Regions from separate parts of the Cellulosimicrobium sp. TH-20 genome, predicted to be linked through region 2. Evidence: predicted binding sites of a transcription regulator. Region 2 holds the regulator's gene; the other holds the start of a gene.
What was found. Region 2 encodes HrcA, which represses chaperone genes, less so after heat shock. Its sites were predicted from a motif close to TTNGCACTCGNNNNNNNCGAGTGCNAA; they were not measured.
Positions count from the first base shown of each region.

Region 1: the regulator HrcA is predicted to act here: its motif matches at 1,796-1,822, upstream of B8281_RS15525 (Hsp20/alpha crystallin family protein).

Region 1 is NZ_CP020857.1:3,488,804-3,494,090, forward strand. It holds gene B8281_RS15515 (VWA domain-containing protein) at 1-255, shown strand, start outside; gene B8281_RS15520 (FHA domain-containing protein) at 252-1,208, shown strand; gene B8281_RS15525 (Hsp20/alpha crystallin family protein) at 1,216-1,701, opposite strand; gene B8281_RS15530 (biotin transporter BioY) at 2,040-2,753, shown strand; gene B8281_RS15535 (class I adenylate-forming enzyme family protein) at 2,774-4,171, shown strand; gene B8281_RS15540 (thiolase family protein) at 4,168-5,287, shown strand, end outside.
Region 2 is NZ_CP020857.1:2,434,382-2,439,668, reverse strand. It holds gene B8281_RS10720 (16S rRNA (uracil(1498)-N(3))-methyltransferase) at 1-513, opposite strand, end outside; gene dnaJ (molecular chaperone DnaJ) at 527-1,651, opposite strand; gene hrcA (heat-inducible transcriptional repressor HrcA) at 1,758-2,774, opposite strand; gene B8281_RS10705 (MFS transporter) at 2,854-4,317, opposite strand; gene B8281_RS10700 (DUF3097 domain-containing protein) at 4,473-5,287, shown strand, end outside.

The sequences.
Region 1 (5,287 bases), 1.1 Mb from region 2:
GAGCTCGCCGCGGCGATCCAGGAGGGCCTCGCGGCCAAGGCGTCGGGCGACGAGGCGACGGCGACCGTCAAGCTCGGCCGCGCCGTCCAGCTCGCGCAGCAGACCGGGAACGAGGAGGCGACGTCGCGCCTGCGCAAGGTCGTCGAGATCGACGACGAGGAGCACGGCACCGTGCGGCTCAAGCGCAACACCTCGACGCTCGACGAGATGGCGCTCGACACCGCCTCGACGAAGACGACGCGGGTGCGTCGGTGAGCGCCGTCGTCTGCCCCAACGGGCACCCCTCGGAGTCGACCGACTACTGCGACGTGTGCGGCGAGCCCATCGCCGCGGCGTCGGCACCCGCGACGCCCGCGGCAGGCGCGGCGCCTGCTCCGGGCGGGGCCTCCGCACCGGCGCAGGCGCTCGAGTGCCCGAACTGCGGCTCGCCGGCTCCGGCCGGTGCGCTGTTCTGCGAGAACTGCGGCTACGACTTCACCACCGGCGCCCTGCCCGACCCGGTGGAGCCTGCGTCGGCGCTCTCGCTCGACCCGCCGTCGCGCCCCACGCCGGCCACCCCGGCCGCACCCGCCGCTGCCCCGGCCGCACCGCAGGCGGGCCTCGCGTCGGGCGCGACGCCGCCCCCGCTCCCCGCTCCGGCCGCGTCGCCGGCGTCCGCGGCCACCCCGCCGCCGGGCGCCTCCGCACCGCTCGAGGCTCCGGCGTCGACGCCGGCCGCCGGGACCGCCGCGGGTGCGCAGCCCGACGATCCGGCCGGCCCCGCGCCGTCGGGCGCGCACCTGCCGACGCCGCCCGTGCCCGGGCCGGACCAGTGGGTCGTCGAGATCTGGATCGACCCGGACTGGTACGCGGCCCAGCAGCCCGAGGACCCCATGCCGTCGGCGGGCCTGCCGGGGCTCGTGGTGCTGCGCGAGCGCAGCGTGCTCGTGGGGCGCCCGTCGGTCTCGCGCGGCATCCACCCGCAGGTCGACTGCGGCGCGGACACCGGGGTCTCGCGACGGCACTGCCAGCTCAGCACGGACGGGCAGCGCTGGTGGGTCGAGGACCTGCAGTCCTCGAACGGCACCTACGTGAGCCCCGCGGGCGAACCGCTCCCGACGGACCCGATCCCCGCCGGCCAGCGACGCGAGCTGGCCGACGGGGACCGCGTGTACCTCGGGGCGTGGACGCGCCTCGTCGTCCGCAAGGCGCTCCCGGGCGAGGCGTGAGCCCGGCTCAGCCCTCCGACGTCTGAGGCTCGGCCTCGGCCGTGATCTGGGTCGCCGCGCCGCCCGCGCGGTGCGCGACCTCGATCCGGCGGGGCCGGGCCTCCTCGGCCACCGGGATCGTCAGCGTCAGCACGCCGTCCTCGTACGACGCCGTGATCTTGTCGAGCGCCAGGCCGCGCCCCACCGTGAGCTGGCGTGCGTACGTGCCGGACGGCCGCTCGCGGGCGAGCCACTGGACGTCCGGGTCGGTCCGGGGGCTGCGCTCGGCGCGGATGGTCAGCGTGCGGTCCTCGACGGACACGTCGATCGTGCCGGGATCGACGCCCGGGAGGTCCATCGTCAGCACGTAGTGGTCCCCGGCGCGGAACAGGTCGAGCGGCATGCCGCCCGAGGCCGCCGAGGCCGCGGTCGCGCGGGCGCCGGACGCGAGCTGGCCGACCAGACGGTCCATCGCGTCGAAGGTGCTCGTGAAGGGGTCGGTCATCGCAGCCACACCTCTCACCTCCTCGTCGCACGGTCCCGGACGGTCCGGGACCGGTCGGTGCTCCCGCGAGGCAGGCACCCCGCGGGCGGCTACAGCTCCTGTTTTAGCACTCTCCCCCCGCGAGTGCCAAGAGGTGCGACGCGCCGTGTCGCCCGGCCGGACAGGCCGGGTTGTGCGGCTCCCACACCGACCCCGCGCCCGCGCCCCGGCGCGGTTGGAGGATCCCTCCAACGCCTTGTGCGATCCGTGCACGGCGGGCCGCGGAGGTGGTCGCGAGCGCCGTCGCCCGACGACCGCCGTCCCGGCCAGAGTGGACACGCCCGACCACCGACAGCAGGGAGCCCGCGATGACCGACGCCCGCACGGAGACGCCCGCCGCCACCCCGTCCGCCACGGCGCCCACCGCCCCGGAGGTGCTGCGCGACGCACCGCGGGACGTGCCCGACCGTCGCCGCGGCCGGTTCGCGCTCGACGCCGGCGACGCCGCGCGGGTCGCGACGTTCGCCGCGCTCCTGGCCGCGCTCGGCCTGCCCGGCTCGATCGCGCTGTTCGGCAACGCGGTGCCCGTGACGCTCCAGACGCTGGGCGTCATGCTCGCGGGGGCGATCCTCGGCGCGTGGCGCGGCTCGCTCGCCGTCGCGACGTTCCTCGCGCTCGCCGCGGCCGGGCTCCCCGTCCTCGCGGGCGGGCGCGGCGGGCTCGGGGCGTTCGTCGGGCCGTCCGCGGGCTACCTCGTCGGGTTCCTCGCCGGCGCGGCCGTCGTCGGTCTGCTCGTCGACCGGCTCCGGCGCGTCACGTTCGCGCCCGTGCTCGTCGCGTGCGTCGTCGGCGGGATCGCGGTCGTCTACGCCGTCGGCATCCCGGTGCAGGCGCTCGTCACGGGCGTGCCGCTGCCCACGACCGCGCAGCTCTCGCTCGCGTTCCTGCCCGGCGACCTGCTCAAGGCGCTCGCCGCCGCCGCGATCACGGTGGGCGTCGTGCGGGCCTACCCCGCGGCCCGTCCGGTCGGGCGCACCGGCCGCGTCGACCGTGCCGCGGCCGACGGCCGCCCCGCCTCCTGAACACCTGCGAGAGTGTCCGCGTGCCCGTCGCCCACCAGGTCCTGACGCACGCCGCCGACCCGGCGGTGCGCGACCGTCCCGCCCTGCGCACGCCCGAGCGGTCGCGCACCTACGCCGCGCTCGCCGCGGACGTGCGCGCGGGTGCGACGCACCTGCGCGCGTCGGGCACGCGACCGGGCGACCTCGTCGCCGTGTCGCTGCCGGACCCGCTCGACCTGCTCACGGCGGTGCTGGCCGTCGACCACCTGGGCGCGACGCCGCTCGTGTGCGACGCCGCCTGGCCGCGCGCCCACCGCGCCGAGGTGCTGCGCACGCTCGCGCCGCGCACGTTCGTCGAGGTGCCGCTGCCGCGCGGGACCGGCACCGCCGACGGCGCGGAGCCGACGCCACCGCACGTCCCCGGTCCCGACGACCTCGCGTGGGCCGGGTTCTCGTCCGGGAGCACCGGCCGCCCGCGCGCGGTCGTGCGCACGCGCGCGTCGTGGGCGGGGTCGTTCGACGCGGTCACGCGGCTCCTCGGGCTGCGACCCACCGACGCCGTCCTCGTCCCCGGCCCGCTCGCGTCGTCGCTGTACTGCTTCGCCGCCGTGCACACGCTCGCCGTCGGGGCGTGCGCCGTCCTCACGCGCACCCCGGCCGCGACGACGGCGGCGCTCGCGACGAGCGACGTCGTGCACCTCGTGCCGCAGGTCCTCGACGACGTGCTCGACGCCGTCGCCGCGGGCGCGCCGTCCCGGCTGCGGCACGCGGTCGTCGGCGGGGCGTCGCTCGCGCCCGGGGCGCGGGAGCGGGCGCGGGGCCTCGGAGTCGACGTGCTCGCGTACTACGGCGCCGTCGAGCTGTCGTTCGTCGCCTACGACCCCGACGGGTCGGGGCTGCGCGCGTTCCCCGGCGTGGACCTGGCGGTGCGCCCCCTGCCGTCGGCGAGCGTCGGCGAGGTGTGGGTCCGCTCGCCATGGGTGTCGCGCGGCTACCTCGCGCGCGCCACGGGGCCGCTGCGGCGCGACGGCGCGTGGCACACCGTCGGGGACCTCGCCGACCCGAGGCCGGAGCCGCTCGTGCTGCGCGGCCGGGGCGACGGCGCGATCCTCTCGGGGGGCTCGACGGTCGTGCCCGAGGACGTCGAGGTCGTGCTGCGGGCCGTGCCCGGGGTGCGCGACGTCGTCGTGCTCGGCACGGCGCACCGGCGCCTCGGGGCCGTCGTGACCGCCGTCGTGGAGTGCGACGACCGGTCGGGGCTGCGTGCGCACCTCGAGCGGGTCGCCCGCGCGGCGCTCGCGCCGGCCCAGCGACCGCGGCGCTGGTACGGCACGCGCGCGCTGCCGCGGACGCCGTCGGGGAAGCCCGCGCGCGGCGCGGTGAGCGAGGCCCTCGGCGGGACGGACCTCGCGCGGTCGGGCCTGGAGCCGCTGCGGTGACCCGGCACCCGAGCACGTCGACGCGCGGCACGACGGACGCGACGCCCGTGGTGGTCGCCGCACGCCGCACGTGGATCGGCACCGCGGGCCACGGGCATCGGGCGCTCACCGAGGTGGACCTCGCGGCCGGGGCGCTGCGCGCGACCCTCGACGACGCACGGGCGCACGGCGTCGACGGTGACGTCGCGGACGTCGTGCTCGGGTGCTGCACGGGCCCCGGCGGGGACGTCGCGCGCGTCGCGGCGCTCGCCGCGGGAGCGGGCGCCCGCGTGCCGGGGCTCACCGTCGACCGGCAGTGCGCGTCGGGCCTCGCGGCCGTGCTCGTCGCGGCGCAGCAGGTCCGCGCGGGCGAGGCGGCGCTCGTCCTCGCGGGCGGCACCGAGAGCGCGACGCGCTCCCCCGCGCGGGCCCACCGCACGCCCTGGGGCGACGTCCCGTACGCGCGCGCGGCGTTCGCGCCCGTGCCGTGGGCGGACCCGGGGATGGGCGCCGCCGCCGACGAGCTCGCGCGGCGCCGCGGCGTGACCCGCGAGCGCCAGGAGGCGTACGCGGTGCGCAGCCACGCGCGCGCCCTCGCGGCGCACGACGCCGGGCGGTTCGCCGCGGAGACCGTGCGCGTCGGCCGGCCGGGCCGTGGCCTGGAGCGCGACGAGCGCGCGCGCCGCCTCGACCCGGCCGTCGTCGCGCGCCTCTCCCCCGCGTTCACCCCCGGCGGGACGGTCACGGTGGCGACGTCGAGCCCGGTGAGCGACGGCGCCGCCGTCGTGGCGGTCGTCCCCGAGGCGGTGCGCCGCGACCGGGGGCTCGCGGGGCTGCGGGTCGTCGCGTCGGCCACCGTGGGCTGCGACCCGGCGCTGCCCGGGTGGGGCCCGGTGCCCGCGGTGCGCGTGGTGCTCGACCGCGCCGGCGCGCGGCTCGACGACGTGGCCGCGGTCGAGGTCGTCGAGGCGTTCGCGGCCCAGGTGCTCGCGGTCACCGACGCGCTCGGCCTCGACCCGCTGGGCGACCCGGCGGACGACGCCCGCGTGTGTGCCGACGGCGGCGCGCTCGCGCTGGGCCACCCGTGGGGCGCGAGCGGCGCGGTGGCCGTGGTCCGGCTGTTCTCCCGGCTCGTGC
Region 2 (5,287 bases):
CGCCGCGACGACGTCGACGACCCGCGCCGCGAGGCCGCGCGAGTCGAGCGCGACCTCGACGCGGGGCAGGCGCGCGCGCCGGGCCTGCTTGGTCGCCGTGCGGACGGTCGCGAGCCACCGCGCGCGGGACTTCGCCGCGCGCTCGCCGCGCCACACGACGACGGACCGCTCCGCCTGCCACGGCACGACCGCGTCGACGCCGATCTCCGTCGCCGCCTCGATCGCCATCTCGTCGCGGTCGCCCTTGGCGAGCGCCTGGACGAGCGTCACGACGACGTCCGGCGCCGGCTCGCGGTCCACCTCCTGCACGAGGAGCGTCACGCGGCCCGACTCGGCGTGCTCGACGACGCAGCGCAGCCGGAGCCCGTCGCCGTCGACGACGTCGACGCGCTCCCCCGCGCCGCGCCGCTGCACGACGCCCGCGTGCCGGCCCTCCGCGCCGTCGAGCACGTACCGGTCGCCGGGCGCGACGCCGTCGATCCCCGTCTCGGCGAGGAACACCGGAGCACTCATGCGCGCGCCCCGCTCAGCGGCCGGAGAGCTTGTCGCGCAGGCGCGAGAACACGCCCGGGTGCGCGGCGGCGAGCCGGGGCTCGGGCCGCTCCTCGCCGCGCAGCGCGGCGAGCGAGCGCAGGAGCTGCTCCTGCTCGGGGTCGAGGGCCGTCGGCACCTGGACCTCGATGTGCACGTTGAGGTCGCCGCGCCCGCTGCCGTGCAGGTGCCCGACGCCGAGGTTCTTCAGCGTGACGATCTGGTTCGGCTGCGTGCCGGGGCGCAGGTCGATCTCCTGGAGCCCGTCGAGCGTCTCCAGCTCGAGCACGGTGCCGAGGGCGGCCGCCGTCATGGGCACCTGGAGGGTGCAGTGCAGGTCGTCGCCGCGGCGCACGAACGTGTCGTGGTTGCGCTCGCGGATCTCGACGTACAGGTCGCCCGCGGGGCCGCCGGCCGGGCCGACCTCGCCCTGCGCGGTGAGCTTGATGCGCGTGCCCGTGTCGACGCCCGCCGGGACGTTGACCGTGATGCTGCGGCGGCTGCGCACGCGGCCCTCGCCCGAGCACTCCGCGCACGGCTCGGGGATGACCGTGCCGAAGCCCTGGCACGCGGCGCACGGCGCGCTCGTCATGACCTGGCCGAGGAACGAGCGCGCGACGCGCTGGACCGTGCCGCGGCCGTGGCACACCTCGCACGTGCGGGGCGAGGTGCCCGGACGGCAGCAGGTGCCGCCGCACGTGCCGCACACGACCGCCGTGTCGACCTGGAGCTCGCGCTGCGCGCCGAACGTCGCCTCGGAGAGGTCGATGTCGAGCCGCACGAGCGCGTCCTGGCCGCGGCGGGCGCGCGGGATCGGGCCCTGCTGCGCCTGGGCGCCGCCGAAGAACGTCTCGAAGATGTCCTGGAAGCCGAAGCCGCCGCCCATGGGGCCGCCGCCCCCGCCGCCGGGGGCGCTGGGGTCGACGCCGAGGTCGTACTGCTGGCGCTTCTCCGGGTTGGACAGCACCTCGTAGGCGCGCGCGACGTCCTTGAAGCGGTCGCCCGCCTCCTCGCCCGCGACGTCCGGGTGCAGCTCGCGCGCGAGCTTGCGGTACGCCTTCTTGATCTGGTCCTGGCTGGCGTCACGGGCCACGCCGAGGATCTCGTAGTAGTCGCTCACACGTCACTCTCTGCTGGTGCGGGTCGTGAGGCCGGCGCGGGGCCGGTCGGGAGGGGTCGGGGGTGGTCGTCGAGCGGGCCCGCCGCGGGCGGGGAGACCGCGGGGCTCACGTGCCGAGCACCCGTGACAGGTAGCGCGCGACCGCGCGCACCGCCGCGATGGTGCCGGGGTAGTCCATGCGGGTCGGCCCGATCGAGCCGACGAGCGCGACCGTGTCACCGTCGTTACCGTAACCGGTCGTCACGACGGAGGTCTCCGCGAGGCCCTCGAGCTGGGTCTCGCGACCGATCCGGACGCTCACGCCCGACTCGGCGGCCATCTCGGTGAGCAGCCCGAGCAGGACGACCTGCTCCTCGAGCGCCTCGAGGACGGGGCGCAGCGCGTGCTCGAACCGCATGCCCGCGCGCGCGAGGTTCGCCGTGCCCGCGAGGACGAGGCGCTCCTCGCTCTCCTCCGCGAGCGTCTGGGCGACGAGGTCGCCCACCGCGCGGACGAGCGGGGCGTCGTCGGGGTGGAAGCTCTCGGTCACGGCGGCGAGGCCGGGCGCGAGGTCCGTGAGGCGCTTGCCCGCGGCCGCGGCGTTGAGCCGCGCGCGCACCTCGACGAGCGTGCCCTCGTCCGGCAGGCTCGCGACCTCGAGCGTGCGCTGCTCGACGCGACCCGTGTCCGTGATGATGACGACGAGGAGCCGCGACTCGCCGACGGGCACGAGCTCGAGGTGGCGCAGGCCCGACCGGCTCAGCGACGGGTACTGCACGACGGCGACCTGGCCGGTGAGCTGGGCGAGCAGGCGCCCGGCGCGCGCGATGACGTCGTCGAGGTCCACGCCCTCGGACAGGAAGGTCTCGATGGCGCGCTTCTCCGGCGCGGACAGCGGCTTGACGCCCGAGAGGCGGTCCACGAAGAGCCGGTATCCCTTGTCCGTCGGGATCCGGCCCGCGGACGTGTGCGGCTGGGCGATGTACCCCGCGTCCTCGAGAGCCGCCATGTCGTTGCGGATCGTGGCGGGCGAGACGCCGAGGCTGTGGCGCTCGGTGAGCACGCGCGAACCCACGGGCTCGCGCGTGAGGACGTAGTCCTCGACGATGGCCCGCAGCACCTCGAGCCGGCGCTCCTCGCTCACGTCCACCTCCCGCGTGCCGCACCGTCGCCGCCCGGGCGGGCGTGCGGGAGTCGGCACTCTCGACCTCCGAGTGCCAATCCTACGCGTCCGCGCGGCCCGTCCGGCGGTCCTCCGCTCGTCGCGAACGCAGGTCAAGGAGGCCGACGACGAGCGCGACCGCGACGAGGCCGATCGTCACCAGGAGCGCCCGCCCGGTCGCGTCCGCGGCCGAGTCGCCGCTCGCGAGCCCGCCGTAGTAGACGGACAGGACCACGGAGATCCCGACGGCCGACCCGATGCGCTGACCGAGCTGCAGCATGCTGCCCGCCACCCCGGCCCGGCTCACCGGCACCTCGGACAGCGTGAGCGTCTGGTTCGGCGCGATGACCGTCCCGCTGCCCGCGCCCGCGACGAGCAGAGCGACCGCGAGCGCCGGGCCGACGGCGCCCGGGTCGTCCCCGAGCGTGCGCACGACGACCTCCGCCGCGACCACCCCCACGAGCACGAGCACGACGCCGCCGACGACGAGCTCGCGGCCCCAGCGCGCGACCCAGCGGCCCGAGAACCACGCCGACACGCCCGACGCGACCGCGAACGGCGTGCCGACGAGCCCTGCCTGGAGCGGCGTGTACCCCAGCTCGTCCTGGAGGTAGAGCGTGACGACGAGGAAGATGCCCGTGAACCCGGCGAAGTACGCGAGGCCGAGCAGCGCGCCGTTGCGGAAGGACCCGAGCCCCACGACCTGCGGGTCGAGCACGGCCTCGCCCGTGCGCCGCTGGTAGCGCCGCTCCCACCCGACGGCGGCCACCACGGCGGCCGCTGCCGGCACGAGCCACCACCAGCGCGACGCGTCGTCGCCGCGGCCGGTCGTCGTGACGAACGGCATCATCACGCCGAGGGTCGCGGCGCCGAGCAGGCCCAGCCCGACGAGGTCCAGCCGGCGCGGCCCGCGCGCCGCGCCCGAGCCGGTGCGCGGCGGCCCGGGCACGAGGCGCCACGCGAAGGGCAGGAGCACGGCGACGACGGGGATGTTCACGAGGAACACCCACCGCCACCCCGTCTCCGGGCCCGCCGCGGCGATGATGAGCCCGCCCAGCAGGGGCCCGAGCGCCGTCGAGACGCCGATGGTCGCGCCGAACATGCCGAACGCGCGCCCGCGCTCGTACCCGCGGAACTGCTGCTGGATGAGACCGACGACCTGCGGGTTGAGGACGCCCGCGCTCACGCCCTGGAGCAGGCGCGCGACGCCGAGCCACGTGTCGGTCGGCGCGAGCCCGGACGCGAGGCTCATGAGCGCGAAGCCCACGAGGCCCGCGATGAAGAGCGGTCGTCGTGCGCCCGCGTCGCCCAGGCGCCCGGCGGGCACCAGCGCGAGCCCGAACGCGAGCGTGTAGCCGGCGACGACGAGCTGGAGCTGGGTCGGGCCCGCGTCGAGCGACGACTCGATCGACGGCAGGGCCACGTTGACGATCGACACGTCGAGCGTCGTGATGAAGCCCACCGCGAGGCAGACCGGCAGCACGCGCCAGCGGTTCGGGTCCGGCTCCGCGCGCTGCTGGCTCATCGGTCCGTGGTACCACCCCGCGCCGGGGGCGCGCGCGCCGGGAGCCGCCGTGCGCGGCCGGGCCGGGCGCCCGGGACCTCCCCGCGGGAGGCCGATCCCGCGACGCACGGGGCGATCTCGGTGGTGAGCGGCAGACGCTGGCCTAGGGTGACGCCGTGTCCTTCGACCGCTACGGCTCCGACGTCCTCGGCGGCACGCCCGCCCCCACCCACCACCGCGCGCGGCCCGTGTCGCGCCCGCAGCCCGCGGAGCGCGGCCTCGTCGTCGAGGAGGTGCAGACCGGGTGGGTCGGGGCCGTGGTCCGGGTCGAGAAGTCGGGCGGGATGCACGTCGTCGTGCTCGAGGACCGCGCGGGCCGGACCCGCACGTTCCCGCTCGGGCCGGGCTTCTGGGTCGACGGCGCGCCCGTCGAGCTCACCCCGCCCGTCACCTCCCGCGCCCCCGCCGCGCCGACGCGCACGGCCTCGGGCTCGCGGGCCGTCGTCGGGCAGCGGGCGCGCGTCGCGCGCGGGAGCCGCATCTGGGTCGAGGGCAAGCACGACGCCGAGCTCGTCGAGAAGGTGTGGGGCGACGACCTGCGCGTGGAGGGGGTCGTCGTCGAGCCGCTGCACGGCGTCGACGACCTCGCGGCGGCGCTCGCGGACTTCGGCCCGACGCCGCAGCGTCGCGTGGGCGTGCTCGTGGACCACCTCGTGCCCGGCAGCAAGGAGCGGCGGATCGCCGACGAGGCGCTGCGGCGGTCGCCCGCGGGCACGGTGCTCGTGCTCGGGCACCCGTACGTCGACGTCTGGCAGGCGGTGAAGCCGGCCCGGATCGGCCTCGAGCGGTGGCCCGTGATCGAGCGCGGCACGGAGTGGAAGCGCGGGATCCTGCGCGAGCTCGGCTGGCCGGCGCAGACCGCGGAGGACGTCGGCCGCGCGTGGCAGCGCATCCTCGGCACGGTGCGCACCTACGCCGACCTGGAGCCGTC